2 regions of the Streptomyces sp. NPDC005775 genome follow, and region 2 is predicted to be linked to the other one. Evidence: riboswitches for the same ligand, from Rfam matches in the RefSeq annotation. Region 2 holds a riboswitch; the other holds the start of a gene.
What was found. Region 2 has a riboswitch for cyclic di-AMP ahead of ACFYPA_RS19665 (M23 family metallopeptidase). Riboswitches for the same ligand answer to the same signal wherever they lie in the genome.
Positions count from the first base shown of each region.

Region 1: it holds a riboswitch for cyclic di-AMP, as region 2 does, so the genes downstream of both, ACFYPA_RS21050 (transglycosylase SLT domain-containing protein) here and ACFYPA_RS19665 (M23 family metallopeptidase) in region 2, are expected to answer to the same signal.

Region 1 covers NZ_JBIAIU010000009.1:11,744-15,061, reverse strand. Annotated here, with positions in the region: gene ACFYPA_RS21060 (FecCD family ABC transporter permease) at 1-22, shown strand, start outside; gene ACFYPA_RS21055 (ABC transporter ATP-binding protein) at 52-885, shown strand; cyclic di-AMP (ydaO/yuaA leader) riboswitch at 1,182-1,367, shown strand; gene ACFYPA_RS21050 (transglycosylase SLT domain-containing protein) at 1,373-2,254, shown strand; gene ACFYPA_RS21045 (dihydrodipicolinate reductase) at 2,481-3,318, shown strand, end outside.
Region 2 covers NZ_JBIAIU010000008.1:22,598-25,915, reverse strand. Annotated here, with positions in the region: gene ACFYPA_RS19670 (PP2C family protein-serine/threonine phosphatase) at 1-973, shown strand, start outside; cyclic di-AMP (ydaO/yuaA leader) riboswitch at 1,246-1,400, shown strand; gene ACFYPA_RS19665 (M23 family metallopeptidase) at 1,412-2,575, shown strand; gene ACFYPA_RS19660 (aldo/keto reductase) at 2,854-3,318, shown strand, end outside.

The sequences.
Region 1 (3,318 bases), on a different contig from region 2:
CCTGGCCGCCGGAAAAGCGTGAACCGTCATGACCGAGAAAGCGAGCCGCACATGACCGAGAACCCGACCGGTACGAAGGCGGGCCTCGAAGTCCGTGGCCTGCACGCCGGATACCCCGGCCGTCCCGTCGTCGAGAACGTCGACCTCACCGTCCCCGCCGGGCAGGTGGTCGCGATCGTCGGCCCCAACGGCTGCGGGAAGTCGACCCTGCTGCGGACCGTCGCCCGGCTCCACCGCCCCGAGTCCGGCACGGTCCTGATCGGCGGCACGGACATCTGGGAGACCGGCCGGCGCAGGGCCGCCCACCATGTCGCCCTGCTGCCCCAGTCGCCGCGCGCCCCCGAGGCGGTCACCGTCGCCGGTCTGGTGCGCTACGGCCGCAGCCCGCACCAGGGGCTGCTGCGCCAGTGGTCGCGCGAGGACGAGCAGGCGGTACGCGAGGCGCTCGCCGCCACCGGCACCACCGCACTGGCGGGGGAGCGCCTCGACCGGTTGTCCGGCGGTCAGCGCCAGCGCTGCTGGCTCGCGATGGTGCTGGCCCAGCAGACCCCGGTCGTCCTGCTGGACGAACCGACCAGCGCCCTCGACCTCGGGCATGCCGTCGAGGTCCTGGAGCTCGTGCGCGAGGTCGCGGCCACCGGCCGCACCGTCGTCATGGTCCAGCACGACCTCGCCGCCGCCGCCCGGTACGCCGACCTGCTCGTCGCCATGAAGGCCGGCCGCGTCATCGCCCGCGGCGCCCCTCGCGAGACGGTCGACGAGGCCCTGGTGAAGGAGCTGTACGCGCTCGACGCGGACATCCTGTCCGCCCCGGGCGACGGTTCTCCGGTCGTGGTGGCGCGCAGCCGTGCCGCCGTCACCACGCAGCCTTCAGCCGTTTCGTAATGTCCAAATAGAGTAATTTGTCGCATTAATTACAAGCGCAGGACGAGGGCTGCGCTCCTTCGGGTCACGCGTCCTTGAAACCGTCAAAACGCCCCTTTCGGACACAGTGGCCAGCGTCACGTTTCCCGGCCCGGACGCGGAACCGGAAGGGCCGGTTCCCAGATGTCCCAAGAAAGTCGGCCCGCGCCGATGTGACCGGTGTCGCACATTTCCTTTGATTGATCTTGCGCGTCAATTGTGATCACGAATTCCGGGCTTGTTTCGCTCTGCCTTTCTCGCTTACGGTCACCGTCAATCCGGATGGAACGCCGAATCCTGCCGCCGTCCGGTAACCCGACACCACTCACGTACGGCAGGAGCGGGGGACCCAGGTTTGCCGCCGGTCCGGAAATCCGGAGCGGCTAGGGGTGAAGTCGCCATGTGCGACCGGACATCTCCAGTCCGAACCCGACAGCTCACCTCGCAGGCGGCGGAGAGGAAAAGCGCCATGCCCATCAAGGGTCACCACCGTCGTTTCAAGTCCAGCACCCTGACGCGCGGTTTCATCGCCGTGAGCGCGGGCGGAGCCGTTCTCGCGCTCCCCCTGCTGACTGCCGGATCGGCTTCCGCCGCCCCGGTCAAGTCGGTCGTCGCGGAAAAGACCGCAGCGCCGACTTCCGTGGCCGGCAAGGAAATTGCCGCACAGAAGGCCGAGTCCACCACCTATTCCGTGGTCTCCGGCGATTCGCTTTCCAAGATCGCCCGGGGGCATTCCCTCAGTGGCGGCTGGGAGCAGCTGTACAAGGACAACCGGAACGTGGTCGGCGGCAACCCCGACCTGATTCACCCGGGCCTGAAGCTGACCATCGGCGCCAAGTCCACGGCCGCCGCCCCCAAGGCCGCGACCAAGAGCGAATTCAAGGCGGAGAACACGTCCGGCAGCGCCTCGCAGCCGTCGGCAGACCGGGCCGAGAGCACCGACCGCGCCGACCGCTCCCAGCGGACGACCGTGACGCCCGTCGCGGAGGAGACCGCCTCGACCGCCCCCGCGCAGACCGCGACGGCGTACACCGACGACCTCGACGGCTGGATCAAGGAGTCGCTCGCCGTCATGGCCGAGCACGGCATCCCCGGCAGCTACGACAGCATCCACCGCAACATCCTGCGCGAGTCCTCGGGCAACCCGCAGATCGTCAACAACTGGGACTCGAACGCCGTCGCGGGCACCCCGTCCATGGGGCTCCTCCAGGTCATCCAGCCCACGTTCGACGCCTTCCACGTGCCCGGCACCTCGCTGGACATCCTGGACCCCGTCGCCAACATCACCGCCGCGTGCAACTACGCCGCCGCCACGTACGGCTCGATCGACAACGTCTTCGGGGCGTACTGACCCCACCGCGGTCCCGCCGCGCGGGGAGCCGTGAACAGGGGTGGAAGGGAGCTGACCCGCTCCCTTCCACCCCTGTTGTCATGCCACGCGGGCCCTGCCCCGCACGGGCCGGCTCCTCCCGGTCCCGGACCCGCGTACTGCGGACGCGAGGTCATCGCCGGCCCACTCCCAACCCGGTGCGCGATGGCACTATGAACCTTTCATCCCGCGCGCTACCCTCCGCCGCATGATTTCCACGGTGGTCTGGGGTACCGGCAATGTCGGCCGCGCGGCCATCCGCGCGGTCGAGGCCCATCCGGCCCTGAAACTCGCGCACGTACTCGTCCACGACCCCGCGAAAGTGGGCCGCGACGCGGGCGCCCTCGCCGGGCTGGACCGCGATCTGGGCGTCACCGCGACCGACGACGTCGACGCGGTGCTCGCCACCGCCCCGCGCGCCGTCGTGTACGCGGCCTCCGGCGACATCCGCCCCGATGAGGCCCTGGCCGACATCACCAGGGCCGTGGCAGGGGGCGCCGTCGTCGTCACCCCCGCCCTGTACGCGCTCTACGACCAGCGGAGCGCCCCGGCCGAGCTGCGCGAACCGGTGCTCGCCGCCGTCACCGGTGGCGGCGGCTCGCTCTTCGTCTCCGGCGTCGACCCCGGCTGGGGCAACGACGTCCTGCCCCTGCTCATCAGCGGACTCGGCACCACGATCGACGCGATCCGCTGCCAGGAGATCTTCGACTACTCCACGTACGACCAGCCCGATTCGGTCCGCCACCTCATCGGCATGGGGCACCCCATGGAGTACGAACCCCTCATGCTCGCGGCCTCCGTCCCGACCATGGTGTGGGGTGGGCAGATACGCCTGATGGCCCGGGCCCTGGGCGTGGAGCTGGACGACATCCGCGAGACCATGTCCCGCCGGGCGCTCGAGACGACCGTCACCACCAGGACGATGGGCGCGTTCGAGGCCGGCACCCAGGGCGCGGTCCGCTTCGAGGTCCAGGGCATCGTCGAGGGCGAGCCCCGCATCGTCATCGAGCACATCACCCGTATCCATCCGTTGTGTGCCCCGGACT
Region 2 (3,318 bases):
CACCATCGGTACAGGTGTCGCCGCGCTGCTGGCCGTCGTGGGGCTGCGGGCCTACAGCGGCACCCTGTTCCAGGTCGTGCCCGTCATCGAACTGCTCACCGTCCTCACCGTCTCCGTGCTCGCCGTCGTGATCAACGGGGTGGTGCGCCGGAGCAACGAGCAACTGGCCTCGGCACGCGTCATCGCGGAGACGGCCATGCGGGCCGTGCTGCCGACCCCGTCCGAGCGGATCGGCGGGCTGCATGTGGCGGCCCGGTACGAGGCGGCCCAGGCGGACGAGTTCGTCGGCGGTGACCTGTTCTCGGTTACGGACACCCCGCGGGGCGTGCGGCTGGTGGTCGGGGACGTGCGGGGCAAGGGGCTGGACGCCGTCGAGGCGGTGGCGGTGGTCATCGGTGCCTTCCGGGAGGCCGCCGAGGAGGCGGAGACCCTGGAGGATGTGGCGCGGCGACTGGAGCGCGCACTGGCGCGGGAGTCGAGCCGGCGTGGCGGCCTCGACGCGGTCGAGGGCTTCGTCACCGCCGTGCTCGCGGAGATTCCGCCGGGTGAGTCCAGGGTGCGGATCGTCAACCGCGGCCACCCGGACCCGTTGCTGCTGCACTCGGACGGGGCGCTGGAGGTGCTCGGGCCGTCGCTGCCCGCGCTGCCGCTGGGGATGGACCTGGGGGTGTGGCCGGACCGGGCGGACGAGTGGGACCTGCCCGCCGGCGCGACGCTCCTCCTCTACACGGACGGCCTCTCCGAGGCCCGCGACGCCGGAGGGGTTTTCTACGACCCTGCCGAGCGGTTGCGGGGGCGGATCTTCCCGGGGCCGGAGGAGCTCCTCTCCGCGCTGACCGATGACGTGCGCCTGCACACGGGGGGCGAGTCGACGGACGACATGGCGCTCCTCGCGGTCGCCCGTCCCGCCGAGGGGCAGCCGGACCGGCGCAGAACCGTGAAGATCGTCGGACTCGGGGGCGGCGGCGGGTGAGCCCGGCGCCGGAGCGGGCCGGGAACGAGCGGTTGACGCCGATGCCACCGTCCGTAATCGAAGGGCACCCCTCCGCATAACGATTGACGCAACGTCAGAAAATGGGTACCGGATGAGGGGCGATCAACTCGCCCGATTCCACCCGGTTGTGTCCCGTAAAGTCCAGGCCAAAGACGTGAACGATCAGTGGGAACGGCTTGGAATCGGACCCCGGTGTCTATTAACGTTCGATAACGCAGCGCGGTTGTCCCAGCCGCCGTCAGTGGCGGCACCGTGCGCGAGCGCCGAATTCCGCAAGGGAACCGGGGAACCACCTACATGGGGTGAATCGGGCATCTCTGTCTTGTTCGTGAGACGGAGGCACCCGTAGGAGACCTTCCTGCTCCGAACCCGTCAGCTAACCCGGTAGGCGAGAAGGAAGGAAAGGAGTGCGCCCCCGTGGCGTCCAACAAGCCTGCCCCCGAAGCTCCCTCCCGGTTCGGGTCCGAGTACGTCGATGACTTCGCGACCCGGCCCGCCACCGCTTTCGGTACGGAGTACGGGGCCGACTACGCGACCGACTACGGGACCGATCGGGGCAGCGACTTCGGCAACGACTTCCGCGCCGACGAGACCGGGCCCGAGCGGGCCTGGGAGGAATGGAACCCCACCGAGGAGTCCGTCCGCCCCGTCCGCGGCAAGCACCGCGTCGCCAAGCAGCGCAATGGTCTGGCCCGTAGCTCCACCGTCCTCGGCGTCGGCGTCATCGCGGCCGTCGGTGCGGGTGGCATGGCCACCGCCCAGAGCAAGCCGCCGGTCTCCATCTCCCTTCCCGATTCCATCGCGGACAACCTTCCCGACGCCAAGTCCCTCCCCGGCGTCGGCGCACTGTTCTCGGGCGGGTCCGAGGCCGAGGCCCAGGAGGCCGTGGTTGCCTCAGCCCCGCTGACGACCGCCGGCATCACCACCGCCGAGGCCGAGCAGGGCTCCACCGACGCGGGTGAGGCGCTCCGCGCCCGCATCCTCCAGCAGGCCGAGCAGCAGCAGGACGCGGCCGACGCCGAGGTCAAGGCGGCAGCGGAGACGGCCGCCGCCGAGAAGGCGGCCGCCGAGGCGAAGAAGCAGCAGGACGCCGCCGAGGCCAAGATCGCCGCAGAGAAGAAGAAGGCGGCGGAGGAGGCGGCGAAGAAGGCGGAGGCACTGCGCCTCGCCAAGCTCGCCGCCAGCTACGCCATCCCCACCTCCTCGTACACGATCACTTCGACCTTCGGCGAAGCCGGATCGATGTGGTCCTCCGGCTACCACACGGGCCTCGACTTCGCGGCGCCGACGGGTACGCCGATCAAGGCGATCCACAGCGGCACGGTCAAGTCGGCCGGCTACTCGGGTTCCTACGGCTACCGCACGGTCCTGGAGCTGGAGGACGGCACGGAACTGTGGTTCTGCCACCAGTCCTCGATGGATGTCAGCATCGGCCAGAAGGTCACCACCGGTGACACCATCGGACGCGTCGGCGCGACCGGCAACGTGACCGGACCGCACCTCCACCTGGAGGTCCACACCGCGGACGGCACCGGCATCGACCCGATGGCCTGGCTGCGCGCCCGGGGCCTCACGGTCTGAGACCGTTCCCCCGCCGGATTCCCGGCCCCTGAAACCCCGGCAGCCCTGACGCTCACCCCCCGACGTCAGGGCTGCCGGTCTGTTCCCGTTGGTACGTCGCGGCCGTCCGTACGTGCCCGCCCGTCTGTACGCGGCGCTCGTTCCTACGTCGCGGCCGTCCGTACGCGGCGCTCGTTCCTACGTCGCGGCCGTCCGTACGCGGCGCCCGTTCGTACGTCGCGGCCGTTCAGATGTACGGGCCACGGAATAGTGGAGCCGGTGGAAGCGGTTATTCCCCCATGACTTCTCTCCGCAAGCTCGGCTCGTCGAGCCTTCAGGTCTTCCCCCTCGCCCTCGGGGGCAACGTCTTCGGCTGGACCGCCGACGAGGCACAGTCCTTCGCCGTCCTCGACGCCTACGTGGCGGCCGGCGGCAACTTCGTCGACACCGCCGACGCCTACTCGGCCTGGGTCCCCGGCAACGAGGGCGGCGAGTCCGAGACCCTCATCGGCAAGTGGCTCGCCGCGCGCGGCAACCGCTCCGACATCGTCGTGGCCACCAAGGCCGGCGCCCACCCCGCGTACAAGGGGCTCTCCGCCCCCACCATCAAGGCCGCCGCCGAGGAGTCGCTGCGCCGGCTCGACACCGACCACATCGATCTGTATTACACGCACTTCGACGACGAGACGGTCCCGGTCGAGGAGATCATCACCGCCCTCGACCAGCTGGTGAAGGAGGGCAAGGTCCGCGAGATCGCCGCTTCC